Regions from separate parts of the Duganella sp. GW821-FHT07F09 genome, predicted to be linked through region 2. Evidence: predicted binding sites of a transcription regulator. Region 2 holds the regulator's gene; the other holds the start of a gene.

Region 1 (16,005 bases), on a different contig from region 2:
AGCATGCCGTCGGCATCGCCGCAGTCCTGCTGCTCGCTGTCGGCGATGGCGATATGCGTGCCGTGCCGTTCGTGCTGCACCGGACGCCGCTCCCAATACTGTGGAAAGTGCCGCGCCATGTCGTCGTGCCGCGCGCCGAAACCATGTACGACCGACGCCACCGACGCTAAAACCGTGCTTCTGATAACCATTGATTCCAATATCTAGCGTTTAAGGATTTTCTCCACCGGCGCCGGGCGCAGGCGGAAGGCGTCCGGCATGCCCGAGCCGAGCAGCGGCCGCAGATACAGCCGGAACGCTTCCGTGACGTCGGTGCCGCTGGCGCTGATGAACTCATCCTCCATCACCCGCGTCTTGCCGGCCACCGCTTGCAGCGCCTGCAGTTCGTAGTCGACCGCATAGAAGCCGGTGCGTTTGATGGCGACCGAGCCGTCGCGGTCGCCCCACATGGCGAACTGCACCGCCTTTTCGGCGACCTCGCGCGCTTCGCGCTGGTCGACGTCGGACACGCAGCCGATGAACGAGCGCTGCAGATAGCCGAAGGTGTCGCCGCGCACGCGCTTGATGCCCAGCTTGGCCTTGATCTCGTCGCACAACAGGTCGGCCAGCGCGCCGGTGCCCGACAGCTGGACGTTGCCGTGCGCGTCGCGTTCGACTTCCTTGGCCAGCAGGCTGGCGATGGCCTCGCCGGAGGCGTCGTGGATGCCTTCGGAGACGGCGATCACGCAGCGGCCGTAGCGCTCGTACACACCCTTGACGTCGAGCAGGAACTGGTCGAGCGAGAACACGCGCTCGGGCAGGTAGATCAGGTGCGGGCCGTCGTCGGAATATTTCTTGCCCAGCGCGGCGGCGGCCGTCAGGAAGCCGGCGTGCCGGCCCATCACCACGCCGACATACACGCCCGGCAGCGAGGCGTTGTCCAGGTTGGCGCCGGCGAACGCTTGCGCGACGAAGCGCGCGGCGGACGGGAAGCCGGGCGTGTGGTCGTTGCCGACCAGGTCGTTGTCGATGGTCTTGGGGATGTGCATGCAGCGCAGCGGATAGCCGGCCTGCTGCGCCTGTTCGCTGACGATGCGCACCGTGTCGGACGAGTCGTTGCCGCCGATGTAGTAGAACTGTTCGATCTCGTGCGCGCGCAGCACTTTGAAGATTTCTTCGCAGTACGGCAGGTCCGGCTTGTCGCGGGTGGAGCCGAGCGCCGACGACGGCGTGGCCGCCACCAGTTCGAGGTTGCTGCTGGTTTCGCGCGTGAGGTCGACGAAGTCCTCGTTGATGATGCCGCGCACGCCGTGCATGGCGCCGTAGACCCGGGTGACGTCGCGGAAGCGGCGCGCTTCCAGCACCACGCCGGCCAGCGACTGGTTGATGACGGCGGTCGGGCCGCCGCCCTGTGCGACCAGAATTTTCCCTGAGGACATGTTCCGCTCCTTATCGTTGATAAGACTGAGCCGTGACTATACAGCGAATTTTTTACTTCCCACCGATGTTTTTATCCAGGAATTTTTCCACCCGGCCCCAGAAATCGATGCGGTTTTTCGGCAGCGCCCAGCCGTGGCCTTCCTCCGCGTACTCGACCCACTCGACGTCCGGGTTGGTGCGTTTGACGGCGTCGTAGAACTTGACGCCGTGGACGAGCGGCACCCGCAGGTCGGCGCCGCCGTAGGCCAGCAGCAACGGTTGCTTGATGCGGGCCGCCTGCTCCAGCGGCGAGGTCGCCTTCAGCTGCGCCGCGTCCTTGACCCGGTCGCCCACCAGCTGCGGCATGCCGTACTGCTTCCAGTCGTTGGAGATGTCCGAGCTGTAGCGCCAGCCGGCGTCGTACATCAGGCCGATGTCGGTCACGCCCACCCAGTCGATGCCGCATTGGTACAGGTCGGGATCGTTGATCAGGCCCATCAAGGTGGCGTAGCCGCCGTAGCTGGCGCCGGCGATGCAGATGCGCCTGGCGTCGGCGGTGCCCTGGGCGATGGCCCAGCGGGTGCCGTCGGCGATGTCGTCCTGCATCTTCAAGCCCCATTGCTTCCAGCCGGCGCGGAAATGTTTTTCGCCGTAGCCGGTGCTGCCGCGAAACTCCGGCTCCAGCACCGCGTAGCCGCGCGAGGCCAGGAACTGGGCGTCGGCGTTCCAGTTCCAGCTGCCGCCGCGCACGAAGGGGCCGCCGTGGACCAGCACCACCATCGGCAAATTCTTGTGCGGGCCGCCCGGCGGCAACGTCAGCCAGGCCGGGATGTCGAGGCCGTCGCGCGCGGCGTAGCGCACCAGCTCGCGCGTGCCCATGTCGGCCGGCTTGATGTCGGGGGCGACGGTGCCGACTTCGCTCATGCGCTTGGTCTCGGTGTTGAAGATCAGGTAGCGCGACGGTTGCTGGTCGGAGAACGATTGCACCAGCACCCACGGCGTTTCCGGACGGCGGGCGGGCGTGATCAGATTGATGGTGCCGGGCAGCCTGGCGTCGACGGTTTGCTGCAGCGCCTTCATGGCCGGATCGAACCAGGCCGTACCGACCGCGTCGGCATGCACGCGCACACCGAGCAGCTTGTTGTTGCTGATGATCAGATGGCCACGGAAATCGAAGCCGTCCAGGCTCACCAGGGACTCGCCCAGTTTGTTGTTGGCCAGGTCGTAACGGTACAGGGAGCTGCGATCTCCACCACGGTTGCTGGTGACGTACAGCGCGCCGTCGGGCCCGAAGGCGAGCGGATCGAACTCGTTGTCGCCGCCGACGTAGGCGTCGAAGGTCGCCAGCACGCGCCATTGCCGGGTGGCCGGGTCCAGGTAGCGGATCGAGCGCATGTTCTTGTCCAGCGTTTCGACCAGGCGCGGCTCGCCGTTCTGGTCGAGCAGCCACGAGCGCGCCACGCCGGGATGGTCGACCGGCCGCGCGCCGCCGGTGCGGGTGTTCAGGCGCAACAAGTCCAGCGAGACCAGGATGCCGGGGTTGACGATGCCGGCGTCGCTGACGTAGACGTCCTCGCCGGTCTGCGGCCCGTCCTGGTTGAGCATGAAGGTGTGCCACGGCAGCATCTCATTGCCGCTGCCGTCGGTGAGGAACGGCGAGTTGCGCTTGGCCAGTTGGCGAAAACCCTTGCCGTCGCGGTTGGCCGCGAACAGGCCGGGGCCGAAGCGCAGGTCGCGCTGGCCGGTGGTCTTGTCGGTCGTGCTGAATATCAGGCGGTCGTTGTTGACCCAGCGCGCCTCGCCGATATCGGTGTCGGAGAACTGGGCCACCATGCGCGCGCTCATGTCGCCGAGGTCGACCACCGCCAGGCCGTCGCGGCGCCCTTTGGCGCCCGTGAAGGCGGCCAGATAGCGGCCGTTGGGCGACAGCATGGCGCCGTTGAAGGATGGATTGGAGAAGAAGCTGGCGATCGGCGGCCGCGCCGGGGCGGTGGCCGCCGCCGGCGCGTCGGCGGCATGCGCGGCGGACCCGTGGGCGGCGAAGATGGCGGCAACCGCCAGGGCGACGCGGGGCAGGAACTGGTGAAGTCTCATAGTTATTATAGTTAGATAGTTTTGATTGGCGAACGGCGTTGGCGCTCAGGGGATCGCCGCGTTCGGGCCGATATTCTTGTCCAGGAATTTCTCCACCCGGCCCCAGAAATCGATGCGGTTTTTCGGCAGCGTCCAGCCGTGGCCTTCCTCCTCGTACTCGATCCATTCGACGTTGGGGTTGCCCTGCTTGACGGCCTGGTGGAACTTGGTGCCGTGCGGCAGCGGCACGCGCCGGTCGGCGCCGCCGTAGGCCAGCAACAGCGGCTGCTTGATGCGCGACGCCTGCAGCAGCGGCGAGGTGGCCTTCAATTGCTCGGCGTCCTTGACCTGGTCGCCGACCAGCTCCGGCATGCCGTACTGTTTCCAGCCTTCGGGCATGTCGGAGCTAAAGTTCCAGTGGCCGTCGTACAGCAGGTTGATGTCGGTCACGCCGATCCAGTTGACGCCGCACTTGTACAGGTCCGGGTCGTTGATCAGGCCCATCAGGGTGGCGTAGCCGCCGTAGCTGGCGCCGGCGATGCAAATGCGCTTGGGATCGGCCGTGCCCTGGGCGATGGCCCAGCGCGCGCCGTCGGCGATGTCGTCCTGCATCTTCAAGCCCCATTGCTTCCATCCGGCGCGGAAATGCTTGGTGCCGAAGCCGGTGCTGCCGCGAAATTCCGGTTCCAGCACCGCGTAGCCGCGCGAGGCCAGGAACTGGGTGTTCGCATCCCAGCCCCAGCTGCCGCCGCGCAGGTAGGGGCCGCCGTGGACCAGCACCACCAGCGGCAGGTTCTTGCCGCCGCCCCTGGGCATGGTCAGCCAGGCGGGGATCTCCAGGCCGTCGCGCGCCTTGTAGCGCACCAGCGTCTGTTGGGCCATCCGTTCGGGTTCGATTTGCGGATGGCTGTTTCCCAGCAGGCGCATTGTTTGGGTGTCGCTGTTGTAGATCATCGTGCGCGCCGGGAACCGGTCGGAATAGGCCGTCACCATCACCCATGGCGACGCCGGCCGCGTCGGCAGCGACAGCAGGTTGACGGTGTTGGGCAGCATTTGGTCGACCTTGGCCTGCATCGCCTTCATGCCGTCGTCGAGCCAGTCGGTGTCGCGCGCGTCGGTCAGGCGGCGCACGCCGAGCAGCTTGCCCTTGCCGAACAGGAGGCTGCCGGTGAAGTCGTAGTCCGCCAACCGCACCACCGGCTGGTCGGAAATCTTGTTGGTGGCGAAGTCGAAGGTGTACACGGCCGACTTGTCCTGGCCGGCGTGGCTGACGACGTACAGGGTGCCGTCCGGCCCGAAGGCCAGCGGGCTGAAGGCGTCCTTGCCGCCGGTGTAGGCGTCGAAGCTGACGAGCTTGCGCCATTCGTCGTCCCTGGCCGGGTCCCGGTAGTAAATGGTGCCGATCCGGCCCTCCAGCGTGGTGGTCAGGCGCGGCTCGCCGTCGTTGTCGAGCAGCCAGTTCATGCTGTTGCCGGGACGTTTGAACGACGTATAGCGGCCGGTCCTCGTGTTGAGGCGCTGCAGATCGACATAGTCGAACTGGCCTTGGTTGGTGACGGCGCGGTAGGTGACGTAGATGTCGTCGGAATTCTGGCCGTTCTTCTGGCCCAGCAAATAGGTGTTCCATGGCAGCAGTTCGCGGCTGCGGGCGCCGAAGCTGCCGCCGGTGACGAACGGTTTGCCGCTGCGGGCGACCAGTTGCAGGAACTTGCCGCCGTCGCGGTCGATCGCGTACAGTCCCGGCGCGTAGCGCACGTCGCCCTGGCCGACGCTGCGGTCGGTGGCGGTGAACACCAGCCGCTCGTCGTTGACCCACTGGAAGGAACCGATGTCGGCATCGCTGAAGGCGCCCACCACCTTGACGCTGGAGTCGCTCAAGGTCATCACGCCCAGGCGATCGCGGCTGTCCTTGCCGGCCACGCGCACGGCCAGATACTTGCCGCTGGGCGAGAGCAGCGCGCCGCTGAACATTGGGTTGTCATAGAACGCGCCGAGCGGCGGCGGCGCTTGCGTGGCCCCGGCGGTCGGGGCCGCCGCGTCGGCGGCGTGGACCTGGGCAACAAACGCGGCGGCCGCCGCCGTCAAGGTGGCGTGGACGAACAGCTGGGGAAATCGCATTGGGCGGGGCGGTGAAATGTGTGAAGTGTCGAACAATACCACCGTGTTATCAAATCCGCCACATTTCCTCTTGCTATTGTTGTTGGCACCCTACGGCGCGGCGGCCTGGCCGATGTTCTTGTCCAGGAATTTCTCCACCCGGCCCCAGAAGTCGATGCGGTTTTTCGGCAACGCCCAGCCATGGCCTTCCTCCTCGTACTCGATCCATTCGACGTTGGGGTTGCCTTCCTTGACCGCCTTGTAGAACTTGGTGCCGTGCGGCAGCGGCACGCGCATGTCGGCGCCGCCGTAGGCCAACAACAGCGGCTGCTTGATGCGCGCCGCCTGCAGCAGTGGCGAGGTGGCCTTGAGTTGCTCGGCATCCTTGACCTGGTCGCCGACCAAGGTCGGCATGCCGTATTGCTTCCAGGCGTCGTCCAGGTCGGAGGTGTAGTTCCATTGGCCGTCATACAGCAGGTTGATGTCGGTTACGCCGGCCCAGTCGATGCCGCATTTGTACAGGTCGGGATCGTTGACCAGGCCCATCAAGGTCGCGTAGCCGCCGTAGCTGGCGCCGGCGATGCAGATGCGCTTGGCGTCGGCCGTGCCCTGGGCGATGGCCCAGCGCGCGCCATCGGCGATGTCGTCCTGCATTTTCAAGCCCCATTGCTTCCAGCCGGCGCGAAACAGCTTTCTGCCGAAGCCGGTGCTGCCGCGGTACTCCGGCTCCAGCACCGCGTAGCCGCGCGAGGCCAGGAACTGGGCGTCGGCGTCCCAGCCCCAGCTGCCGCCGCGCACGTAGGGGCCGCCGTGCACCAGCACCACCAGCGGCAGGTTTTTGTTGGCGCCGCGCGGCATGGTCAGCCACGCCGGAATCACCAGGCCGTCGCGCGCCTTGTAGTGGACCAAGGATTGTTGCGCCATCCGCGCCGGATCGATTTGCGGATGGGTGCCGCCGATCAGATTGAGTTTTTTGGTGTCGCTGTTGTAGAGCATCGCGCGCGGTGGAAACAGGTCCGAGTACGATTCCACCAGCACCCACGGCGACTCCGGCCGGGTCGGCAGGGACAGCAGGTTGATGGTATTGGGCAGCATCTCGTCAATCTTGGCCTGCATCGCCTTCACGCCGGCGTCGAGCCAGGTCGTGTCCCAGGCGTCGGTCAGGCGCCGCACGCCCAGCAGTTTGTTGTCCCCGAAGATGAGATTGCCTGTGAAATCGTAGCCGTCGAGCACGATCACCGGCTGGTCCGAGATTTTATTGGCGGCGAAATCGAAGGTGTAGACGGCCGTCTTGTCCTGGCCGGCGTTGCTGGTCACATACAGCGTGCCGTCCGGCCCGAACGCGAGCGGCCTGAACGCGCCCTTGCCGCCGGTGTAGTTGTTGAAGCTGACGAGCTTGCGCCATTCCTGCTCCTTGGCCGGGTCGCGGTAGTAGATCGTCTTGATGCCTTTCTCGACCGTGGCGGTCAGGCGCGGCTCGCCGTCCTTGTCGAGCAGCCAGGACATGCTGTCGCCGGGCCGTCTGAACGCCGTGTAGCGCCCGGTCAGCGTGTTGAGGCGTTCGAGCTCGATGTAGTCGATTTGTCCCGGCCGTTGGATGGCCGGTTTGACCACGTAGACGAACTCGGAATCCTGCTTGGTCCGTTGGCCCAGCAAATACGTATTCCACGGCAGCAGCTCGCGACTGTGGATGGCGGTGGCGCCGCCCGCCGTGATGAACGGCTGGCCGGCGCGGCTGGCGAGCTGGATGAACTTGCTGCCGTCGCGGTTGACCGCGTACAGGCCGGGGGCGTAACGCGCGTCGCCCTGGCCGACGGTGCGGTCGGTGGCGGTGAACACCAGCCGCTCGTCGTTGACCCAGTCGAAGCTGCCGATGTCGGCGTCGCTGAAGTTGCCCACGGCTTTGACGCTGTTGTCGCTTAGCGTGATCACGGCCAGCATGTCGCGATGGTCTTTTTTGCCCATGCGCACGGCCAGATATTTGCCGCTGGGCGAGAGCAGCGCGCCGCTGAACTCCGGATTGCTGAAGAAGTCGGCGATCGGCGGACGCGCGGGCGTGGGCGGACTGGCGGCTGGCGCGTCGGCGGCCGTGGCCGGCGACGACATGGCTGCGGCGGCGAGCGCACACAGGACGGCGCGGGCAAGCAATTGCATGGATCTCATGACACTTTATGAAGGTAGGATAACTTCCGCAGGGTATCACCCAGTTATCAAATCCGCCACATCCCGCCGATGCCTGAAATGTAACGTTACATTTCCTTGTGTTCGGCCGCGCGGATGTAGTCGACCAGCGCGGCGGTCTCCGGGTCCGGCGCCGGCGTCGCCAGGCTGACGACGACCATCGTCAGCAGGCCGGCCGGCACGCCGAAGATGCCGGCCGAGATCGGCGCGATGTGGAACCACTGCCCGGCCGCGCTGCCGCCGAGGATGGGATTGGTGTGCAACATGTAATACAGGCACACGGAGAAGCCGGCGATCATGCCGGCCACCGCGCCCTGGTGGTTGGCGCGCTTCCAGAACACGCCCAGCGCCAGCGCCGGGAACATCGCCGAGCCGGCCAGCGAGAACGCCGCGCCCACCAGCGAGATGATGTCGCCCGGCTTGGTCGAGGCGGCGTAGGCGGCGATGAAGGCCACGCCCAGCAGCAGCAACTTGGAGATCGTCACGCGCTTTTGCGTGGAGGCGGTGCGGTCGACGATCTTGTAATAGACGTCGTGCGACAGCGCGTTGGAGATCGCCAGCAGCAGGCCGTCGGCGGTCGACAGCGCCGCCGCCAGCCCGCCGGCCGCCACCAGGCCGGAGATCACGTACGGCAGGCCGGCGATCTCCGGCGTGGCCAGCACCAGCACGTCGGCGTCGATGGTGATCTCGGCCAGCTGCACCACGCCGTCGCGGTTGATGTCGCTGATGCTGAACAGCGGATTGATCTTGTCGACATTGCTCCAGTACGACACCCAGTTGGGCAGGTGGGCGAAGTCGCTGCCGACCAGCGCGCTGTAGATGTCGTACTTGACCAGCACCGCCAGCGCCGGGATGGTCAGGTAGATCAGCAGGATGAAGAACAGGGTCCAGAACACCGACACGCGCGTCTCGTGCACCGACGGCGTGGTGTACGAGCGCATCAGGATGTGCGGCAGCGCGGCCGTGCCCAGCATCAGGCAGAACACCAGCGCCAGGAAGTTGTTGCGCTTGATGTCGGAGGTGGCCGGATCGCCGGGGTAGGGCGTGGCGTGCGGCGTGATCGGCTCGGCCCGCGCCAGGTTTTGGGCGCGCGCGTCCGACCACATGCGCGCCGCCTCGTCGGCGTCCTTCGGATAGGCGATCAGCGCGCGCTCGGCGGTGCGGATCTCCAGCAGCGAGGCGTTGCGCAGCTTGACGTCGTCGAGCTTGCGCTGCATTTGCAGCCGGCCCGCCTCCCACGACGACGGCAGGGTGTTGAGGCGCAACTGGTAGTCGTCGGCGCGCTGGCGGAAGATGGCGCGCACCTCGGCCTCCTTCGGGTCCTCCTGCAGCACCGCTTCGCGCGCGCTCAGTTGCGGCAGCAGCTTGCCGTAGGCCACCTGCGGGATCGGGTTGTCGCTGTGCTTGGCCGACAGCCAGATGGCCGGTATCAGGAAGGCGACCAGGATGATGATGTATTGCGCCACCTGGGTCCAGGTGATGGCGCGCATGCCGCCCAGGAAGGAGCACACCAGGATGCTGGCCAGACCGAGGAAGATGCCGACCGAGAAGTCGACGCCGGTGAAGCGCGAGGCGATCAGCCCCACCGCGTAGATCTGCGCCACCACGTAGATGAACGAGACGATGATGGTGGCGATCACGGCGATGATGCGCACGGCGCGGCCGCCACGGCTGAGGTCGCCGCTGGCGCCGCCGTAGCGCACGGCCAGGAAATCGGGGATGGTGTACTGGCTGAACTTGCGCAGGTAGGGCGCGATCAGCAGCGCCACCAGGCAGTAGCCGCCGGTCCAGCCCATGATGTAGGCCAGGCCGTCGAAGCCGTGCAGATACAGGCCGCCGGCCAGGCTGATGAAGCTGGCGGCCGAGATCCAGTCGGCGGCGGTGGCCATGCCGTTGAACATGGCCGGCACGCGGCGCCCGGCGACATAATATTCCAGCACGTTGGAGGTGCGGCTGAGCACGCCCAGCGTGGCGTACAGCACGATGGTGGCGAACATGAACAGGTAGCCGATCCACACGCGCGGCATGCCCTCCTGTTCCAGCACGGCCAGCGAGATCAGGAAGAAGACGAAGCCGAGCGTGAACAGCGAGTAATAGCGGCTCAGCCGCCGGAAGAAGGTGCCGGGTTCTTTCAAACGCTGGGCTCCTTCGTGGCCGATGGCTTGGTCGGCGCGGCCGCCAGGTCGAGGCGGCGCATGCGCCAGGCGTAGAACGCCAGGATGGCCAGGGACACCAGCGAAGCGCCCTGCGCGGCCAGATAGAACGACAGCGGCCAGCCGAACACGCTCAGCCCGGTCAGCTCGCGCGCGAAGAAGGCGACGCAAAAGCCGGTGAGCAGCCACAGCAGCAGCAACCAGCCGGTCATGGCGCGGGTCTTGCGCCAGTGCTGTTTGCGCGTCAGCGGCGGGGTGGACCGGGCTTCGGTGTTATCCATAATGCGGCGCTTCGCTTTCTTCTTCCGGCGGTGGCGGCGGCGGGAAGCTGACGCGGAACAGGCAGCCCGGCAGCTTCGGTTGCAGCGAGCGCGGATTGCTGTAGATATCGACCTCGGCGCCGTGCTGCTGGGCGATCTCGCGCACGATCGCCAGCCCCAGTCCGCTGCCTTCGGCGGTGTGGCCGAGGATGCGGTAGAAGCGCTCGAACACCCGTGCGCGCTCGGCCTTGGCGATGCCCGGTCCGGTGTCCTCGACCTCCAGATAACCCGGCTCGCCCTGGTGGCCGCGCACCCGCACCGTCACGCTGCCGCCGGCCGGCGTGTAGCGCAGCGCGTTGTCGATCAGGTTGGACAGCAGCTCGCGCAGCATGGTCGGATCGCCGACGATCTGCACCGGTTCGTGCGGCGCCTCGTAGCCCAGGTCGATGCGGTGCGAGAACGAGGCCTGCACCCAATCCTGCACCACGCCGCGCGCCAGCTCGGACAGTTCCAGCGCCAGCATGGCGGTGCCGGTCTGCGGCTGGTTCTCGGCGCGCGCCAGGGCCAGCAGCTGGTTCACCAGCCGCGTGGCCGCCTGCGAGCTCTTGGCCAATTGTTCCAGCGAGCGGTGGATCTCGCCGCCGTCGGTCTGGCGCAGCGCCAGCTCCGATTGCATGCGCATGCCCGCCAGCGGCGTGCGCATCTGGTGCGCGGCGTCGGCGATGAAGCGTTTTTGCATCTCGATCGACAGCGACAGCCGCGCCAGCATCTCGTTGAGCGAGCGCACCAGCGGTGAAATCTCCTCCGGCACGTCGCTCGATTCAATGGGGCTCAGGTCGTCCGAACCGCGCGCGCGTATGCGCTCCTGCAACTGCGCCAGCGGCGACAGCCCGCGCGCCAGCGCGAACCACACGAGGGCCAGCACGATGGGCAGGATGATGAACTGCGGCAGGATCACGCCCTTGATGATCTCGTTGGCCAACTGGCCGCGCTTTTCCAGCGTCTCGGCCACCTGCACCAGCGCCAGCTGCGGCTCGTCGTCGCCGCCCCTTTCCAGCCGCACATACGAATAGGCCACGCGCACCGGCGTGCCATGCATGCTGTCGTTGCGGAAGCGCACGCTGCCGGCGCGGTAGTGTTCGTCCTCTTCCACCTGCGGCGGCGGCAGGTCGCGGTCGCCGTCGATGTGCTCGCCGCGCGGGCCGTGGACCTGGAAGTAGACATTGTCGACGTCGTCGGCGCGCAGGATGTCGCGCGCCGAGCCGGACAGGCTTTTGATGATCTTGCCGTCGACCGAGCGCACCTGCTGCGCCAGCACCGTCACGCTGTCCTCCAGCGCGTGGTCGAACGGCTGGTTGGCGATCGACTTGGCGACCAGGTAGGTGATGGCGATGCTCATCGGCCACAGCAACAGCAGCGGCGCCAGCATCCAGTCCAGGATCTCGCCGAACAGCGAGTTCTGTACGCCCTCGTCGGCCTCGGCGGCGGGCGGCTGGTATTCCGGGCCGTCCGCCTCCGCGTCCGCGAGTTGCTCGGGCGCGGGCAGGCGGTTCACTTGATGGCGTCGCCGATGTCGGCGTTGGCGCGGGCCGCTTCGGAATATTTCTCCAGGCAGTAGCCCAGCCCGCGCACGGTGGCGATGCGCACGCCGCCCACTTCGATCTTTTTGCGCAGCCGGTGCACATAGACCTCGATGGCGTTGTTGCTCACTTCCTCGCCCCATTCGCACAGGTGGTCGACCAGTTGTTCTTTCGACACCAGGCGGCCGGTGCGCGCCAGCAGGATTTCCAGCAGGCCCAGCTCGCGCGCCGACAGGTCCAGCATCTGGTCGTTGATATAGGCGCTGCGGCCGACCTGGTCGTACGACAGCGGCCCGTGCTTGATGATGGTGGCGCCGCCGCCGGCGCCCCGGCGCGTGAGCGCGCGCACCCGCGCCTCCAGCTCGGACAGCGCGAACGGCTTGGCCATGTAATCGTCGGCGCCCAGGTCGAGGCCGTTGACCCGTTGTTCGATCGAATCGGCCGCCGTCAGGATCAGCACCGGCAGCAGCGACGAGCGCGAGCGCAGGCGGCGCAGCACCTCCAGCCCGGACAGCTTGGGCAGCCCCAGGTCCAGGATCAGCAGATCGAATTCCTGGGTGGACAGGGCGGTGTCGGCCTCCTGGCCGTTGCGCACGCAATCGATGGCGTAGCCGGACTGGCGCAGCGAACGCGTCAGCCCGTCGGCCAGCACGCTGTCATCTTCGGCTAGTAAAATACGCATGTCAGAACACTCCGGCTGCAGAAGCTTGTATTGTGTTTCATTTCCCGCAAGGTGGCGAGTTTTTGTACGATTTCGCCGATTCTCTACAAATCCGCTTGCATTGATCACTGTTTTTTTATACAGTACTGCCTGAACCGACGAATTGTCCCACCACCCACTGGTTGAAAGCACATTATGGACGACAAAAAAGCTGTAATTCCCGCATCTGAAAAAGCCAAGGCGCTGGCCGCCGCGCTGGCACAGATTGAAAAGCAATTCGGCAAAGGCTCCGTCATGCGCATGGACGCCAACGCGCCGATCGAGGACGTGCAAGTGGTGTCGACCGGCTCGCTGGGCCTGGACATCGCGCTGGGCGTAGGCGGCCTGCCGCGCGGCCGCGTGGTGGAGATCTACGGTCCGGAATCGTCCGGTAAAACCACCTTGACCCTGCAAACCATCGCGGAAATGCAAAAACTGGGCGGCACCTGCGCGTTCATCGACGCGGAACACGCGCTGGACGTCGGCTATGCCCAAAAACTGGGCGTCAACCTGCACGAGCTGCTGATCTCGCAGCCGGACACCGGCGAGCAAGCGCTGGAAATCTGCGACGCGCTGGTGCGTTCGGGCTCGGTCGACCTGGTCGTCATCGACTCCGTCGCCGCGCTGACGCCACGCGCCGAGATCGAAGGCGACATGGGCGATTCGCTGCCGGGCCTGCAAGCCCGTCTGATGTCGCAGGCGCTGCGCAAGCTGACCGGCTCGATCAACCGCACCAACACGCTGGTCATCTTCATCAACCAGATCCGCATGAAGATCGGCGTCATGTTCGGCTCGCCGGAAACCACCACCGGCGGCAACGCGCTGAAGTTCTACGCCTCCGTGCGTCTGGACATCCGCCGCACCGGCTCGATCAAATCGGGTGACGAGGTGATCGGTAACGAAACCAAGGTCAAGGTCGTCAAGAACAAGATCGCGCCACCGTTCAAGGAAGCGCACTTCGACATCCTGTACGGCGCCGGCACCTCGCGCGAAGGCGAAATCCTGGACCTGGGCGTGGAAGCGAAGATCGTCGAGAAGTCCGGTTCGTGGTACAGCTACAACGGCGAGCGCGTCGGCCAGGGCAAGGACAACGCCCGTATCTTCCTGCAAGAGCGTCCGGCGCTGGCATGGGAAATCGAAAACAAGGTCCGCGAATCGCTGGGCGTGCGCACCTTGCCGCCGCTGGCCGCCGACAAGGGCGAGAGCGTCGTCAAGCTGAAGTCCGTCGACAAGGCGGACAAAGGCGACAAGGCCGACGCGGCGTAATTCGCCCGTTGCCCGAATCGCGCGCTTTCCGCGTAGGCGGAAGGCGCATCCCAGCCACCGTGCCACTTCCATGGCCGGTGGTTTTCTCATTGTGCAGAGGGTTTTATGGCCGCACCTCAACTTAGCCTGAAGGCACGCGCGCTGCGGTTTCTGTCGATGCGCGAACACAGCCGGCTGGAGCTGGGCCGCAAGCTGTCCAAGTACGCGGAGGAGGGCGACGACGTCGAAGCGTTGCTCGACCTGCTGGAGAAAAACAACTGGCTGTCGCAGGAACGGTTTTCGGAATCGCTGATCCACCGCCGCTCGGCGCGTTTCGGCAACAGCCGCATCGTGGCGGAATTGCAAAGCCACGGCGTCAAAGGCGAAGCGTTGCAGGAACTTAAAGCCGGCCTGGCCGACAGCGAAACTGCGCGCGCCTGCGAAGTGTGGGAGCGCAAATTCGGCGTGGTCGCCACCGACCCGAAGGAGCGCAACAAGCAGATGCGGTTTCTGATGTTGCGCGGTTTTTCCCAGCGCGCCGTGCAAGCCGCGATGAAAGGCGTCGACCTGGACGAGTTCGACGACCACTAAATTCACCACATCCCCTTTCCACCGGATATCGAAATCCGGCGGTGCCATCACGCGACACCATTTCCCCGCGCCGCAGCATTTATGAAGAACTTGGCATCAGGCACGTCGCAAGTCGGGCTGGGGTGTGCTACACTTTTAGGGTTTTTGCAGCACCGTGGGTGCGGTGGTTGTCCGTAGAAGCTACGGCAACGTGCATTTTCGATAAGAGAAATGCGCAAGGCTGCTAACTAACTCATGCCGCGAGAGCGGTATATTCTTATGTCACTGTCAATACCAGTTCACTGTCGTGCGTTCCGCACGGTCGTCCCAGCATATCCGCATACCGGTTGCCTATGGAAGATTGACGCCTGTTCCACCTCCGGCCATCGCGCTGGCAGCACCCCCCTGATCGTCGCCACACCCCCCAATTCCAAAACATTGCCCCGCACTGCGTCACGACGCCGTCGCACGGGCCGGTTTTACCCGCGCTGGGTGGACAAAGCAGCACCGGGTAGCGCGTAGCAACATCTGCTTATCTAGCATCACACATTTCGCAGTATCAACCGATTTATACACATCAGCATCAGAAGGGAAGCCAGCATGAAAATCCATGAGTATCAAGGCAAAGAAATCCTCCGAAAATACGGAGTGACGGTTCCGCGCGGTATTCCGTGCATGTCCGTTGAAGAAGCAGTCAAAGCTGCGGAAACCTTGGGCGGCCCGGTCTGGGTTGTGAAAGCACAAATCCACGCCGGTGGCCGTGGTAAAGGCGGCGGCGTGAAAGTTGCGAAATCGCTGGAACAAGTCAAAGAATTCTCCGAGCAGATCCTGGGCATGCAGCTGGTCACGCACCAGACCGGCCCTGAAGGCCAAAAAGTACGCCGCCTGCTGATCGAAGAAGGCGCGGACATCAAGAAAGAACTGTACGTGTCGCTGGTCACCGACCGCGTCTCGCAGCGCGTTGTCCTGATGGCTTCCTCCGAAGGCGGCATGGACATCGAAGAAGTTGCCGAGTCCCACCCAGAACTGCTGCACTCGATCGCCATCGACCCAGCCGTCGGCCTGACCGACGCTGACGCCGACGCGATCTCGACCAAAATCGGCGTGCCTGCCGAGTCGATCGCCGACGCCCGCGCCAACCTGCAAGGCCTGTACAAAGCCTACTGGGAAACCGATTCGTCGCTGGCCGAAATCAACCCGCTGATCCTGACGGGTTCGGGCAAGGTCATCGCCTTGGACGCCAAGTTCAACTTCGACGCCAACGCACTGTTCCGTCAACCGGAAATCGTCGCTTACCGCGATCTGGACGAAGAAGATCCAGCCGAAGTCGAAGCATCGAAATTCGACCTGGCCTACATCTCCCTCGACGGCAACATCGGCTGCCTGGTCAATGGCGCCGGTCTGGCCATGGCCACCATGGACACCATCAAGCTGTTCGGCGGCGAGCCGGCCAACTTCCTGGACGTGGGCGGCGGTGCGACGGCTGAGAAAGTCACCGAAGCATTCAAGATCATGCTGAAAAACCCAGGCCTGAAAGCTATCCTGGTCAACATCTTCGGCGGCATCATGCGCTGCGACGTGATCGCCGAAGGCGTGATCACCGCTGTGAAAGCTGTCTCGCTGAACGTGCCGCTGGTGGTCCGCATGAAGGGCACCAACGAAGACCTGGGCAAGAAGATGCTGGCCGATTCCGGTCTGCCTATCATTGCTGCCGACACCATGGAAGATGCAGCGAAGAGCGTCGTAGC
Region 2 (16,005 bases):
AAGAAAGTGATCTTCGCATCGGCCGCGCCGCCGGTGATCTACCCGAACGTGTACGGCATTGACATGCCGACCCGCGACGAGCTGATCGCCTACGGCCGCACCACCGAGGAAGTGTGCCGCGAAATCACCGCCGACCACCTGGTGTACCAGGACATCGAGTCGCTGAAGCGCGCCATCTCCGACGTCAATCCGGAGCTGAAGAACTTCGAGGCGTCGTGCTTCGACGGCATCTACGTCACCGGCGACGTGTCGAAAGAGTACCTCGACAAGCTGGAGTACGCGCGCCACCACCCCAAGGCCAAGACGACCCACGAGGACGCCGGCCGCTCGCAACTGAATCTGAATCTCGCGACCGCCGAAGGCTGATGTCGCGCCCGGTACGGTTCGCCGTACCGGGCTTTTTTTTTGACCATTCCACGCATATGAACGATAAAAAGAACTACGGCTTCACCACCACCATCCTGCACAACGACCGCCTGAAGGGCATCGAGCACGGCTCGCTGCACAAGCCGATCCACACCTCGGTCGCCTTCGGCTACGGCGACGCGCGCCAGCTGGCGTCGGTATTCCAGGGCAAGGAGCCGGGCTTCCGCTACGGCCGCCAGGGCAACCCGACCATCTCCGCGCTCGAGGACAAGGTCAACAAGATGGAGCAGGGCGTCGGCACCCTGTGCTTCGCCACGGGCATGGGCGCGATCGGCGCCGTGTTCCAGGCGCTGCTGCGCGCGGGCGACCACGTCGTCTCGTCGGCCTTCCTGTTCGGTAACACCAACAGCCTGTGGCAGACCACGATGGCGCAGGGTGTCGGCGTCTCGTTCGTCGACGCCACCGACGTCGCCAACGTCGAGGCCGCGATCACCGGGCAGACCCGTATGGTGTTCGTTGAAACCATCGCCAATCCGCGCACGCAGGTGGCGGACCTCAAGCGCATCGGCGAGCTGTGCAAGGCGCGCGGCATCCTCTACATCGTCGACAACACGATGACCACGCCGTACCTGTTCCGGCCGAAATCGGTCGGCGCCGGGCTGGTGGTCAACGCGCTGACCAAATCGATCGGCGGCCACGGCAACGCGCTGGGCGGCAGCCTGACCGACACCGGCGAATACGACTGGACCAGGTTCCCCAACATCTACGAGAACTACAAGAAGGCCGCGCCGCCGCAATGGGGGCTGGCGCAGATCCGCGCCAAGGGGCTGCGCGACTTCGGCGCCTCGCTGGGACCGGAGGCGGCGCACCACATCGCCGTCGGCGCCGAAACGCTGGCGCTGCGCATGGAGCGCACCAGCGCCAACGCGTTGGCGCTGGCCGAGATGCTGGAGGCCGACGAGCGCGTGGCGGCCGTGCACTATCCGGGCCTGGCCTCGCACCCGCAGCACGGCATCTCGAGCGAGCTGTTCCGCAAGCACGGCTCGCTGCTCAGTTTTGAATTGAAGGACGGCATAGACTGTTTCGACTTCCTGAACCGCCTGAAATTGGCGATCCCGGCGTCGAACCTGGGCGACACGCGCACCCTGGTGATCCCGGTCGCGCACACGATCTTCTACGAGATGGGCGCCGAGCGGCGCGCCTCGATGGGGATTGCCGAATCGCTGATCCGCGTCTCGGTCGGCATCGAAGACACCGACGACCTGCTCGACGATTTCGCCTGCGCGCTGGAAGGCTGCTAAACCACGAAGACATGCTAAACCACGGAGGTGTGCCCGCGGAGACACGTAGGGCGGATTAGCGAAGCGTAATCCGCCATGCATGCTCCGTCGGCGGCTCGTAGATGGCGGATTACGGCTTCGCCTAATCCGCCCTACGTGTCTCCACGACGTGGTCCAATTCCCAGGACGATATGAAAATTCTTCGTTTATACGCGACGGTCGCGGTGCTGTTGTCCGCTTCCGCTGTTGCCTACGCCGCCGCGCCCGCGACCGATGCGGAGATCATGGACATGATCAAGACCCGCGTCGACGTCGATCATGCGGGCACCGGCATCGTGGTCGGCATCATCGACGCGCAGGGTAGCCGCGTACTGGCCCACGGTACGTTGAGCGCGGGCGGGGCGCCCGTCGATGCCGATTCGGTCTATGAGATCGGCTCGATCACCAAGGTGTTCACCGCCACTTTGCTGAGCGAGCTGGCGCGCGTCGGCGAGATCGGCCTCGACGACCCCGCAGCGCGCTATTTGCCCGTCACATTGCCCGCCGTCGGCGAGCGCCAGATCACGCTGGCGGATTTGTCGTCGCAGCTGTCCGGCATTCCGAGCATCCCGTCCAATTTGGCGCCCAAGGATGACAACAACCCGTTCGCCGATTACACCGTGCCGCAGCTGTACGCGTTTGTCTCCGGCTTCACGCCGGCGCGTCCGGCCGGCGAGAAGTATGAGTATTCCAACGCGGGCGTCGGCTTGTTGGGACATATTCTGACGCTGCGCGTGAAGACGGACTATGAAACGCTGGTGCGCCAGCGCATCACCGGCCCGCTGGGCATGACCAGTACTGCCGTGACCTTGACGCCGGCGATGCGCCGGCATCTGGCGGTCGGCTACGAGATGCCGGGCATGCCGGCTGCCAACTGGGACATGCCGGTGCTGGCGGGGATGGGCGCGCTGCGCTCGTCGACGGCCGACATGCTGAAGTTCGTGGGCGCGAACATGGGGCTGCGTAAGTCGCAGCTATATGATGCGATGCGGACGACGCACCAGGCGCGCCATGCGCTGGAGGGCAAGCCGGGGCAATCGATCGCGCTGGGTTGGCATGTGCTCGAGCAGAACGGCTCGCGCATCGTTTGGCATAACGGCGGCACGGGCGGCTACCGCACGTATATCGGTTTCGACGAGGTCGCGCGGCGCGGCGTGGTGTTGATGTCGAATTCGCACATGGGGTCGGACGACATCGCACGGCGCGCGCTCAACAGCGCGTTCCCGATCATCGTCCCCAAGCCGATGGCGATGTGAAACGGGAAGGCAAGATACTTCTAAAACACGTAGGGCGGATTAGGCGGAACGCCGTAATCGGCCATGCAAGCGTCAACGCGGCGCATACATGGCCGATTACGCTTCGCTAATCCGCCCTACGTGTCTCCACGTTGAACCATCTGCCTGAGGCCCGGCTTAGTGCCAGCTGCGCATCAGGCCGACCGCCAGGCCTTCCAGCGCGAACTCGTCCGCTTCTGGATCGACCTTGATGATCTTGAAGTCCGGATTCTCCGGCAACAGTTCAACCAAGGTGCCGGTCTTGCGGTAGCGCTTGACCGTGACGTCGTTGCCGATCCGCGCGACGACGATCTGGCCGTTCTTGGCGCTGTCGACCTTCTTCACCGCCAGCAGGTCGCCGTCCATGATGCCGGCGTCGCGCATCGACTCGCCGCGCACCTTGAGCAGGTAATCGGGCTTGGACGAAAACATCGCCGGATCGACGCTGTAGCTCGTTTCCAGGTTTTCCTGCGCCAAAATCGGCGAGCCGGCGGCCACGCGGCCGATCAACGGCAACGACATCATCAGCGACACCGGCACCTTAGTCGTGGCCGGTTCGGCGTGCACGCCCAGCAAGCGGATGCCGCGCGAGGTGCCGGCGGCGATCTCGATGGCGCCCTTGCGCGCCAGCGCCTGCAGGTGCTCCTCTGCCGCGTTGGCGGATTTGAAGCCCAGTTCGTTGGCGATCTCGGCGCGCGTCGGCGGGAAGCCGGTGTTTTCGATGGCATCCTTGATCAGATTGAGAATTTGTTCCTGACGTGCGGTGAGCTTGATCATGAGTGCAGTTGGGCCTGTGTATATAGACAGTCTGTATTTTTGTACAGTATGGCCCGCAATGCAAGGAAATTTGTTGTGTTCAACGAAATAAAATGAAAAAAGTTCCTTCAACCCCTGTCATCGTGGCTTCAGCAGCACGCGCGTCGGCGCCGCCGTCAGCGGAATCTTATATCCGCCGCGCTCGGCGACCTGTCCCTGCGGCTTGAATTTTCCGCCCGGACTCTCGACCAGCAGCCTGGCCGCCGGCGTGGTGGCGGTGGCCGGCGCCAGCTCCAGCGTGATGGCGCGGCTTTTCGGATCGTAGGTGGCGGCGTCGATCTTGCCCGCCTCCAGCGTGATCCAGGCGCGCGCCGGCGCCACGAACAGGCGCGTGCGCGCGCTGTCCTTCGGCGTGACCTGGACCACGCCATTATTAGCCACTTTCATGTTGCCGCCGAAGCTGAGCCAGCCGAAGGTCGGGTCCTTCAGCACATAGGTCGCGGTGGCGTAGGCGTGGCCGTAGAAGCCCATGCCGTAGTCGCCGCTGTAGGCGTCCCAGCGCATCATGTCGGGCCAGGCGTGGAAGGCGGCCGACGAGAAACCGTCGCGGTCGATGTTGGTGATGCCGCCCAGCAGGCCGCCGTAGGCCACGCGCAGCAGGTGCAGGTCGGCCGGGTTGGCGCGGTAGGCGTCGAACAGCGGCACCGCGTTCAAGGTCGAGCCATAGTGGTGGATCTGGCGCTCGATGCGCGCGGTCTTGCCGCCGTACAGGAAGTCCCAGTAGCGGCGGGCGTTGCCGTTGTAGCCCCAGCTCGGCATCGCCGGGTCGTAGCCCAGGATCACTTCGCGCGTGATGTCGGCCTGCCTGGCGTAGCCGAAGTGGCGCATCCACGCGTAGACCTCGGCCTGGCCGGTCGAGTCCCATGCCATTTCGCTGCCGAACGGGTAGGCCAGCGTGCGCCAGTGGTCGGCGCGGCGCTTCATCATGGCTTCCATGTCGGCGGCCTCGGCCGTCATGCCTTCGCGCTGCAGGTCCTTCAGGATATCGAGGAAGACGTCGCCCTCCATCAGACCGAACTGCGCGTACTCGGGCGCGTCGCGCACCATCGCCACCGTGGTCTGGTAGGCGCGCTGCAAGTACCAGCGCCAGTCGTGCGCGGTGACCAGGCCGACGTGGTTGCGCGCCAGCCGGTACAGCACCCAGTGGCCGATGGCCACGTGCGGATAGTTGTATGCGCGGCCGAGGTCGTCCGCGTCCTTCTTCGACCACGACGCCCAGGTACCCCAGTTGGCTTTCTGGTTGTAGTAGCTTGGGAAGGCTTTCGGGTCGTAGTAGAACAGGCTCTTGCGCACGGCGCCGGCCTGCGGACCGTCGGCCACCTGCAATTTGCCGACCACCGTTTCGTTGACCAGCCGTTCCAGCTTGGCCACCTCGGCCGCGTCCGGATTGTCGAGCTGCTTGCTCATGGCCGCCACCCAACTGCCGCCGCCGCCTTCGTCGCTCATGCCGGAAATCCACACGCGCGGGTCGTCGGTGACGATGCGCTTGGCGTCGCGGTCGTAGGTCAGGATGGCCGGCGCGCGCTTGAACGGATCTTTCTTGTCGTCGAACCATTGCTGCGTGGTGGAGAACTTGCCGAGGTCGGCCACCGTTTGCTCCAGCGGCTTGGTGACGAAGTAGCTGACCGTCTGCACGCTGCCGTCGGCGTAGGCGATCGACAGGCGCGCCGGTCCCCAGCCGTTGCCGCGCACCGTGTAGCGCGCCCAGCCCTTGGCGGCCGACTTGACCGGCGTGACCGCCAGCGCGTTCTCGGGCGAGCTGGTGATGCCGACCACTTTCTGCGGGCTTTTGAGGAACAAGGCCGCCTCCAGATCGGTCGGCACCACGTAGCCCGGAATGCCGACCGCGACCGGCCGCTTTTGCGCGATCAGCGCGGCTTCGATGGCGCGGATCGACGGCGCCGTGGCGAAGCGCACGCCGATGTCGCGCCGCGCGCCCGCTTCCAAGGTGATGCTGGTCGGCGTGTTCCACTGCTCGCCGGCATTCTTCCATTCGTTCTCGGCGTAGGCCTTGCTGGCGACGGTCCAGTCGTAGAAGCCTTCCGAGGTTTGCGCGCGCGGGCTGCGGTCGGTCAGCGGACGCCACGCTTCCAGCGGCGTGCGCCCGTCCGGCGTGACGATCAGCGCCGGGCCCTGGCCGTTCAGGCGCGTCACCTGCACATAGCCGGCGTCGCGGCCTATATAAGGGTCGGCGAAACTGGCGCTGGCGTGGGCCTGTTCCAGGTTGCGGCCGGTGATGATGTTGTCGAACACCATCGGCATGCCGAGGCCGCCGATTTCCACCGGCGCGTTGGAGTTGTTAATCAGTGTGAACCGCAGCACCAGCGCGCCGCCCTCGTTGAGCCAGCGCCGCTCCACCGTCAGCGGCAGGTCCTTGCCCAGGGTGGCCGTGATGTCGGCCGCCGCCAGGATCTTGCCGCCGGCCGCCAGCGGTGTGATCGGCTGCCGCGCGGCCGATGAGGAGAATTCCTGCCAGGCCCCGGCGCCGCCGCTGCGCAGGCGCAGGTTCAGGTCGCCAATATGGGCGTAGCCGTCGTACTGGCGCTCGGCTACCCTGGGGCCGGGTGTGAAGTCGAAACTCGGGTCGGCGACCGGATCGAGCCGCGCCAAGGTCTGGGTGTCCGTGCGCAGCGCCAGCAGGAACTGCTTGGTGCTGTACGCCTTGGTGGCGACGTCGGGATGGCTGGGTTTGGCGGCGGTGGCGGCGGGCGCCTCGGCGGCGAAGGGCGACGCCGTAATAAGGAAGGAAAACAGCAAAGGGGACAACGCACGGGTGGGTGGCATATCGGAATCCTGTTGGTTTTACAAGATGTTAGCATTGTCGCGGGGCCGCGAAGGGGTAGATTTTCGGCCAAAAAGCTGATATAGTCGCGGGCTTACCTCTTCCCACACCTGTCTTGACGCCAGGGTGGGCTATATTCACAGTCCTTAAGGGAGTTTGCATGCGTCACTATGAAATAGTATTTATCGTCCATCCGGACCAGAGCGAGCAAGTGCCCGCCATGATCGAACGTTACAAAACCACCGTAACGACCCGCGGCGGCGCCGTGCACCGTGTTGAAGATTGGGGCCGTCGTCAGATGGCTTACTCGATCCAGAAACTGGCTAAAGCACACTACATCTGCCTGAACATCGAATGCGACAACGAGACCCTGGTCGAGCTGGAAACCGCCTTCAAATTCAATGATGCCGTGCTGCGTCACCTGACCGTCAAGATGAAGAAAGCGGAAACCGCTCCTTCGCCGATGATGAAGTCGGTACAACGTGAAGATGCAGCGAAATCGCATCGCACCGAAGCCCCAGCAGCCCCTGTTGCCGCCGCTCCAGCGGCCTAATTGTTGCAAAACCGAGCTGACACAGCTCCAGTGAACCAAAGCCAATTCATTGCCTTGATCGCCGAACGGGACGCCTTGCGCTATACCCCGGCCGGCATGCCGATCGTGAACGCTGTACTCCAGCACCGGTCGCAGCAGATGGAGGCGGGCATAGCCCGGTTGAGCGAGTTTGAGATTTCCGCGGTCGCCGCGGGCGAGATCTCGGGCCGCTTCAGCCAGGCGCCACTGGGCGGGATGTACCAGTTCACCGGTTTTATCAACAAGAAGACACGCAACAGCAAAAGCCTGGTGTTTCACATCATTGATTTTAGTGCTGTCCCAGACAGCTCAATTTAGATACAGGAGCCTCAAATGGCATTCGGTAAAAAGTTCGACAAAAACAAGCTCAAGCTTAAAGAAAAGCGCAAGCAACAAAATCCACTGTTCAAGCGTAAGAAGTTCTGCCGCTTCACCGCAGCAAACGTTGAACAAGTCGATTACAAAGACGTTGATACCCTGAAGGACTTCGTCCAGGAAAACGGCAAGATCATGCCAGCACGTCTGACCGGCACCAAGGCGCACTACCAGCGTCAAGTTGACACCGCCATCAAACGCGCCCGCTACCTCGCGCTGCTGCCTTACACCGATCTGCACCACGCTTAATTGCGTAGTCTAATCCTGGAGAAAAACTATGCAAATCATTCTGTTAGAAAAAGTCGTCAACCTGGGCAACCTGGGTGAAGTCGTTAAAGTTAAAGACGGTTACGCACGTAACTTCCTGATTCCGCAAAAAATGGCCCGTCGCGCTACCGCGTCGGCTGTTGCTGAATTCGAAGTCAAGCGCGCCGAACTGGAAAAAGCCGCTGCCGCCAAACTGGCCGCCGCGCAAGCCCAAGGCGAGAAACTGAACGGCATGACCGTGAACGTTTCGCAAAAAGCTGGTGTCGACGGCCGTCTGTTCGGTTCGGTCACCAACTTCGACATCGCTGAAGCGCTGACCAAAGCTGGTTTCGCTGTAGAAAAAGCTGCTGTGCGCATGCCTACCGGTCCTCTGAAGACCGTTGGCGAGCACCCGGTCAGCGTTGCTCTGCACACCGACGTGGTGGTCGAAGTGACCGTCGCCGTCGTCGGCGAAGCCGCCTAAATTACTTGTGCGGGCAGCAATGCCTGTTGTGCTGGTAATAATGGCAAGAAACGAAAAAAGCCGGGTTCGCCCGGCTTTTTTCTCGCCAATTTTTTCGTAGTAACGCCTTGGCTGCCGCCCTAAGCGGGTATAATTCGCGCCATGAACACCCCCTCCGATCCGCAACTCGATTCCCTCCGCGTCCCGCCGCATTCCATCGAAGCAGAACAGTCCGTCATTGGCGGCCTGCTGCGCGATAACCAGGCGTTCGACCGCATCGCGGACATGATGCATTCGGAGGACTTCTACCGCTATGACCACCGCATCATCTTCGAACAGATCGTCAAGATGATCAACGGCTCCAAGCCGGCCGACGTCATCACCGTGTTCGAGACCCTGACGCAGATGGGCAAGGCCGAGGACGTCGGCGGCCTGGCCTACCTGAACGCGATGGCGCAGAACACGCCGTCGGCGGCCAACATCCGCCGCTACGCCGAGATCGTGCGCGACCGTTCCATCCTGCGCCAACTGATCACCGTGGCCGACGAGATTTCCGGCCAGGCGTTCACGCCCCAGGGCAAGGAAGTCAAGCAGATGCTCGACGAGGCCGAATCGAAGATCTTCGCCATCGCCGAACAGGGCGCGCGCGGCGCGGCCGGCTGGCTGCCGGTGCAGCCGCTGCTGACCCAGGTGGTCGAGCGCATCGATGAATTATATTCACGTGACAACCAGTCCGAGATCACCGGCGTGCCGACCGGCTGGATCGACCTCGACCGTATGACCTCGGGCCTGCAGCCGGGCGACATGGTGGTCGTCGCCGGCCGCCCGTCGATGGGCAAGACCGCGTTCTCGATGAACATCGCCGAGAACGTGGCGGTCGAAGAGGGCCTGCCGGTGGCCGTGTTCTCGATGGAGATGGGCGGCGTGCAGCTGGCCATGCGTATGCTCGGCTCGGTCGGCCAGCTCGACCAGCACCGCCTGCGCACCGGCAAGCTGAACGACGAGGATTGGCCGCGCCTGACGCACGCCATCCAGAAAATGAACGACGCCCAGGTCTACATCGACGAGACCCCGGCGCTGAACCCGATCGAGATGCGCGCGCGCGCGCGGCGCCTGTCGCGCCAGTGCGGCAAGCTCGGCCTGATCGTGGTCGACTACCTGCAGCTGATGACCGGCTCGACCCAGGGCGACAACCGCGCCTCCGAGATCTCGGAGATCTCGCGCTCGCTCAAGGGCTTGGCCAAGGAGCTGCAGTGCCCGGTCATCGCGCTGTCGCAGTTGAACCGCTCGCTGGAGCAACGCCCCAACAAACGTCCCGTCATGTCCGACCTGCGCGAATCCGGCGCGATCGAGCAGGACGCGGACGTCATCATCTTCCTGTATCGCGACGAGGTCTACAACCCCGATTCGCCCGATAAGGGAACGGCCGAGATCATCATCGGTAAGCAGCGTAACGGCCCGATCGGCTCGGTGCGCCTGACCTGGATCGGCCAATACACCAAGTTCGGCAACTACGCCGGTAACCTGGCGCTGTACCAAGGCGACTAACACCGGCAACACCACTGGGTCCGCCACAGCAAACAGGGCGGACCCTTTCTGACGCCGCCGGCCGATGCCGGAGGGCGGTCTGTAGCAGTAATCACGACTATGAAACGGAGAAAGACATGTTTGGACGCTTGATGCCCACCGAGGGCAAATTTTTTGACCTGTTCAATCAGCACGCCGACCTGTGCGTCAAAGGTGCAAAAGAGATGCTGGGGTTGATGTCCAACTTCGACGATCTGGAAAACCGCGTGCACGCGATCGAGAGCATCGAGAAACAGGCCGACAAGATCACCTACGCCACCGTCGACCTGCTGCACAAGACCTTCATCACGCCGATCGACCGCGACGACATCCACAAGCTCATCACGCGCCAGGACGACATCCTCGACCTGCTCGAGGACGCTGCCCAGACCGTCTCGCTGTACGACCTGCACTCGGTCACGCCGGAAGCCAAGCGCCTGGCCGAGCTGGTGCTGGCCTGCACCGAGAAGGTCAAGGAAGCCGTCTCGCTGCTGCACAACATGGACAACTCGCGCCAGATCGTCGCCATCTGCGAGGAGATCGACCGCCTCGAGTCGGACGCCGACCACGTGATGCGCGCCGCCATGTCCAAGCTGTTCCGCGACGAACCGGACGTGCGCAACCTGATCAAGATGAAGGCCATCTACGAGATCCTGGAAACCGTCACCGACCGTTGCGAGGATGTGGCCAACATCATCGAAGGCATCATCGTCGAAAACGCATAATTACAAAAAGAACAGTCCATGAATACCATCCAAATGAGCATCTATGTGCTGGGCATCCTGATCGCCCTGGCCTTGGTGTTTGACTTCATGAACGGCTTCCATGACGCCGCCAACGCGATCGCCACCGTCGTCTCGACCGGTGTGCTGAAGCCGCAAACGGCGGTGGCCATGGCCGCGTTCTTTAATTTCGTCGCCATCTTCGTGTTCCACCAGCTCACGGTGGCCGCCACCGTCGGCAAGGGCACCATCGATCCCAATGTGGTGGACCAGTACGTGATCTTCGGCGCGCTGGTCGGCGCCATCGTCTGGAACGTCGTCACCTGGTACTACGGCATTCCATCGTCGTCGTCGCACGCGCTGATCGGCGGCCTGGTCGGCGCGGCGGTGGCCAAGAGCGGCACCGGCGCCCTGATCTCGGCCGGCCTGATCAAGACCGTCGCCTTCATCGTGCTGTCGCCGCTGCTCGGCTTCATCTTCGGCTCGCTGATGATGCTGCTCGTGTCGTGGGTGTTCGTGCGCTCGACGCCGCGCCGGGTCGACAAATGGTTCCGCCGCCTGCAACTGGTGTCGGCCGCCTCGTACAGCCTCGGCCACGGCGGCAACGACGCGCAAAAGACCATCGGCATCATCTGGATGCTGCTGATCGCCGCCGGCTACTCGCAGGCCGGCGACGCCGAGCCGCCGCTGTGGGTCATCGTTTCCTGCTACACGGCGATCTCGTTCGGCACCTTGTTCGGCGGCTGGCGCATCGTCAAGACCATGGGTCAGAAGATCACCAAGCTCAAACCGGTGGGCGGCTTCTGCGCCGAGACCGGCGGCGCGATCACCTTGTTCACCGCCACCGCCCTCGGCGTGCCGGTGTCGACCACGCACACCATCACCGGCGCCATCGTCGGCGTGGGTTCGGCGCAAAAGATGTCGGCGGTGCGCTGGGGCGTGGCCGGCAACATCGTCTGGGCGTGGATCTTCACGATCCCGGCGTCGGCCTTCGTCGCCGCCATCGCCTGGTGGGTGGGGCAGCACATCATGTAACGCGAAAGGGAGCCGAGGCTCCCTTTTTTATTGGGCGCGGGAGCGGGGCGGCTGCGCCGTCGTGGTCGACGATGGATCGCCCGTGGCCGGACGGATGCGCAGTTCGTCGCCGACCCGCTGAATGTCGAGATCGATGTCGGCGCGGCCGTAGGCGATTTCAGGCGGGATAGGGATCGCCTGGGAGTTACCGTTTCGGAAGGCTTTGGTGGTATGGCGGCGCAAGCGCCACAAGTTGGCGGTGTCTTCGGGTATCGGCACCGGATAGTGAGGCAAGGGAGGCAGTCCGAGCTTTTCGTAAGCCTGCCGCACGCGTTCTTGCTGCTCGGCTTCCGGTAAATCCGGTGGGAGGGTTACGGTGGCCTTCATGCCGCCTGACGACTTCAGAATAAAGGTATAGTCATCCTCCGGTCTACGCGGGAAGAAGCGGCGAATCGCCCAGGCGATACTGAGCGCGACAGCTAGCGAACCCAGCATCCAAGAAGCGATGGTGACCAAACCATCAATAGCCAGCGCCCAATTCATGACTTACCTCCGCGCGCAGAATCAAAAACAATCATGACGATCCAAATTATAACGCCGATCAAAATAGAGGTTCGCCCGCCGTCCAGGCCCGCGATCACGTCGCCATCATTTGCCAAGCTCAGATATAAGCTGCATGCCCATGCTGTGAAGCCTGCCCAGATGGCGACATTGGTGACTTGAGCCAAGTGGTCTGCCCAGCGATCAAAAGAAATACGCCTGGCAGTGGCGCTGCTTGGGCCAGGAAGCTCCTTTGCCATCATGCCCAGCGATGCGCCACCGATAGTGGGGCCGATAAAAGCGATCGCATCGGCGTTCTGCAAGCTGACTCTCAGCAGCAATTCGAAAATGGCCATCAGCCACGGAAATATCCATGTAAGAATTCGAAGTTCCATGATCTCTGCCGGGAAGTGGAAGTGGCTAATGTAGCCCTCTGATGCAAAGGCGGCTTGATTTAGGTTGCAGTAGAATCGGATAACATCCCGAATGGACAGAACATGCAAAAGATTGATTTCGTAGCGTTGATGCAGTTGGCGAAGGCGTCCGCCGCAATAGGCTTGCCTTGTAGCTGCAACCAGACATCGCTTGTGGCGTGGCAGGCGTTGCCGATGACCTTGGAGTTGGACCGGTTCGAGGACGTCGGGACGTTGATGGACGATCCCTATGAGGAACCCACCTTCGTCGAATTCCATCCTGGCGATACGCGCTACGAAAGCGCGGATGCGCCCATCGCGCCGCGCTACTATCCGTACAACCGCTGCACGGTGTCGCGTTGCATGAATTGCGGCCGCAACTATCTGCGCTACAACGAGGCCGGCGGCTATTTCACCGAGCTGCGGATTCGTGCCTTGCAGCCGGATTTGTTGGTGGACGCGGCGAGCCCGTAAGCCATCTAGGGTGGATCAGGCGGGACGCCGTACTCGGCCGCGCAGGCGCCGCCGGTTGCGCATGCATGGCCGATTACGCTGCGCTAATCCGCCCTACGTGATTTAGATGATGCTTGAGTTGGCGGTGGGGTGGTTTACGCCACGTCCGGTGCGAACAGCTTGTCGTAGGCCGCCAGCAGGCTTTGGTGCACGGCGCTGCCTTCGAAGTTCGGCCCCAGCGTCTCCAGGCCGAAGAAGCGTTCGGAACCGTCGAGCAGGGCCTCGGCCATCGCCAGGGTCTCGGCGCCGTACAGCAGTTCCAGCGCGCGGCGGAAGTTCTCCGGCTCGTCCAGCCGGACGATGCTCTCGATGCAGCGGTACACCAGCCGGCGCGGCTTGGCCAGGTCGCCGTAGTGGTGGATCCAGTTGCAGCCTTCCAGCACCGCCTCCTCGTCGCCCACCACCAGCGCCAGCAAGGTTTTGAATTCGCCCACGCGCACCTGTTGCCACGGCGTGCCGGCCGCGACCGCCAGGCCGAGCAGTTCCCACAGCGGCCGCTCGTCGTCCAGGTTCGAGGTCTGCAGCTCGACCAGCAGGCTGGCGCACTCCTGCACGCTCAGCTCTTGCAGGCGCACCAGCAGCGGCCGCAGCGTGTTGCCGACGCTGTCGTTCTCCCACTCCAGGTCCTCGACCGGATAGACCTCCGAGAAGCCCGGCACCACGATGCGGCAGGTGTGGACGCCTTGTCCGTCGAAGTCGGCCACGTAGATATCCTTGCCCTCGGCGTGCAGCGCCTCGACCAGCCACTGGTAGTCCTCCTCCGTGGTGGCGCTGAAGTTCCAGTCGACGAAAGGATAGTCCGACGTGTCGCTCAGGAATTCCCACGCGACCACGCCGCGCCCATCGGCCAGGTGGGCCTCCCGGTTGGCGAAGGAGTCGATCTCGCTGGCGTCGAAGCTCGGCTGCGGATAGCCTTCGAGGGCGTCGAGCGAGCGCTCTTGCGGCAGCCCGGCCAGCGCCCGCTCCAGCGCGATCGCCAGGCGCGGATGGGCGCCGAAGCTGGAGACCACCCCCTGGTCGCCCGGATGGATCAGCGTGACGTTCATGACGGGGTACTTGCCGCCGAGCGAGGCGTCCTTGACCAGCACGCCGAAACCGGCCGCGCGCAGCCGGGCGACGCCGGCCTCGACGGCGGGGAAGCGGGCGATGACGTCGTCCGGCACCTCCGGCAGACACATGCCCTCGGCGACGATCCGGTATTTGATTGCCCGTTCGAAGATCTCCGACAGCGCGTGCACGCGCGCCTCGTTGACGGTGTTGCCGGCGGCTATGCCGTTGCCGGCGTACAGGTTGCCGATGATGTTGACCGGGATGTAGGCGGTGGCGCCGTCGCGCAGGCGCCGGTAGGGCAGGGCGCAGATGCCGCGCCCGGCGTTGCCGGAGTTGAGGTCGACCAGCACGCCGGCGTCGATGTCGCCCTGCGGATTGTAGAAGGCGTGCAGCTCCGGGTCGAGCATTTCGGACGGCCACGAACCGTCGGCCGCCGCCGCGAACCATCTCTCGCCCGGATAGTGGACGACCGGCGCGTCGGCGCGCCGCGCGCCCAGGTGGAAGCGGCTCCAGAAATCATGGGTGCCCAGGCGCTCGGCGAACGCGCCGTAGGCGCCGGCGCGCGCGGCCAGCTCGGTCGCGCCCTTGCCATTCGCGGACAGCAGCGGGCAGTCGTCGTCGTTCAACCGGATCGACCAGATGCCGTCGACCTCGTGCGTCGGCGGCGATTCGGTCAGCCGGAAGCCCCGCTCGGCCAGCTTGGCCCGCATGGTGGCGATGGTGGTTTCGAGGGCGGCGTCTTTGCCGGGGATGTGGGTTTCAGTAGTCATCGAGCGATCTCGGAAGGAAGGGGCGGACGGCGCGCGAACTCATACCGCGCCGGCGAGGCTGAATGCTGGCTTCAGCTTACCACCGTCGGGGCCGCGACGTCGCAAATGCGCTATCATGCCGCCTTTCGCAGATTCACTCAGGCATCAATGACATTACCTCCGGGCAAGGCCCCGCGCGGCGCGCGCCACTCCCGGTTCCGGCGCTACACCGAAACGGTCATGAACGCCGCGTTGCTGGGCGGACTGGTGGCGTCGTTGAGCTACCGCCTCGGCCTGCACGGGCGCCTCGGCGTGACGCGTTACAGCGTGGCGCTGGCGCCCGAACGCCGCCTGCCGCGGCCGCTCACGATTGCCTTCGCCTCCGACTTCCACGCCGGTCCGCCGACCCACGCCGGCCTTTTCGACGAGCTGTTCGCGCGCCTCGACGCCGAGCGGCCCGACCTGCTGCTGCTGGGCGGCGACTACGTCCACGGACCGGCGCGCTACGCGGAGGCGCTATGCGCGGGACTGGCGGCTTGCCGGCCGCCGCTGGGCAAGCTGGCCGTGTTCGGCAACCACGACCTGATCACCGACCACGACCTCATCGAGCGCATGTTCGCGCGCGCCGGCGTGCGCATGCTGGTCAACCGCGCGCTCGCGCTGCCGGCGCCGTTCGACGGCGTGTCGGTGTGCGGCATGGACGACCCGTGGACCGGCGCGCCCGACGGCCACGCCACCTTCGCCGGCGCCGGCCCCACGCGGGTGCTGTTGATGCACGCGCCGGACGGCCTGCTGCGCCTGGACGGCCACCGTTTCGACGTCGGTTTCGCCGGCCACACCCACGGTGGGCAAATCGCCACCGGCGACGGCACGCCGCTGGTGATGCCGCGCGGGCCGCTGTCGCGTCCCTTTCATTATGGGCGCTTCCCGTTACCCGGCAACGGCGAGCTGATCGTCAGTCGCGGCGTGGGTTGCAGCGGCATCCCGGTGCGCATCAACGCCGATCCGGAACTGGTGATTTGCACTGTGCAATAATCTGTTGTATGAACAAGCCGATCCCCACCATATTGCTCACGCCCGAAGATCCCGGCGCCGCCGACTGCGTGGCGTTGATGGCGGAGTTGTCGACGGTGCTCGAGGAGATCACCGGCAGCAGCGGCAAGGCCTCGTTCGACGCCGACGACGTGCGCGGCCCGATGGCGTGTTTCGTCGTCGCGCGCGACGCC

The links. Region 2 encodes LexA, which represses DNA repair genes until DNA is damaged. Its sites were predicted from a motif close to ACTGTATNNNNATACAGT; they were not measured.
Region 1: recA (recombinase RecA) is a predicted target of LexA. The motif match lies at 12,531-12,548, and genes of this name have one in related genera.

Annotation. Positions count from the first base shown of each region.
Region 1 covers NZ_JBWKQJ010000012.1:251,658-267,662, forward strand. The annotation lists gene AC07P1_RS28015 (purine nucleoside phosphorylase YfiH/LACC1 family protein) at 1-191, opposite strand, end outside; gene AC07P1_RS28020 (6-phosphofructokinase) at 204-1,418, opposite strand; gene AC07P1_RS28025 (S9 family peptidase) at 1,471-3,492, opposite strand; gene AC07P1_RS28030 (alpha/beta hydrolase family protein) at 3,538-5,589, opposite strand; gene AC07P1_RS28035 (alpha/beta hydrolase family protein) at 5,680-7,722, opposite strand; gene AC07P1_RS28040 (sodium:solute symporter family protein) at 7,818-9,884, opposite strand; gene AC07P1_RS28045 (DUF4212 domain-containing protein) at 9,881-10,183, opposite strand; gene AC07P1_RS28050 (sensor histidine kinase) at 10,176-11,717, opposite strand; gene AC07P1_RS28055 (response regulator) at 11,714-12,424, opposite strand; gene recA (recombinase RecA) at 12,599-13,708, shown strand; gene recX (recombination regulator RecX) at 13,814-14,278, shown strand; gene sucC (ADP-forming succinate--CoA ligase subunit beta) at 14,858-16,005, shown strand, end outside.
Region 2 covers NZ_JBWKQJ010000001.1:621,021-637,025, reverse strand. The annotation lists gene purF (amidophosphoribosyltransferase) at 1-366, shown strand, start outside; gene AC07P1_RS02915 (cystathionine gamma-synthase family protein) at 423-1,667, shown strand; gene AC07P1_RS02910 (serine hydrolase domain-containing protein) at 1,838-2,941, shown strand; gene lexA (transcriptional repressor LexA) at 3,098-3,736, opposite strand; gene AC07P1_RS02900 (DUF5695 domain-containing protein) at 3,854-6,559, opposite strand; gene rpsF (30S ribosomal protein S6) at 6,718-7,110, shown strand; gene priB (primosomal replication protein N) at 7,141-7,446, shown strand; gene rpsR (30S ribosomal protein S18) at 7,462-7,752, shown strand; gene rplI (50S ribosomal protein L9) at 7,781-8,233, shown strand; gene AC07P1_RS02875 (replicative DNA helicase) at 8,375-9,760, shown strand; gene AC07P1_RS02870 (DUF47 domain-containing protein) at 9,877-10,503, shown strand; gene AC07P1_RS02865 (inorganic phosphate transporter) at 10,522-11,535, shown strand; partial or broken gene AC07P1_RS02860 (AbrB/MazE/SpoVT family DNA-binding domain-containing protein) at 11,623-11,757, opposite strand; gene AC07P1_RS02855 (hypothetical protein) at 12,054-12,449, opposite strand; gene AC07P1_RS02850 (hypothetical protein) at 12,552-12,941, shown strand; gene ycaO (30S ribosomal protein S12 methylthiotransferase accessory factor YcaO) at 13,076-14,800, opposite strand; gene AC07P1_RS02840 (metallophosphoesterase) at 14,948-15,814, shown strand; gene AC07P1_RS02835 (GNAT family N-acetyltransferase) at 15,823-16,005, shown strand, end outside.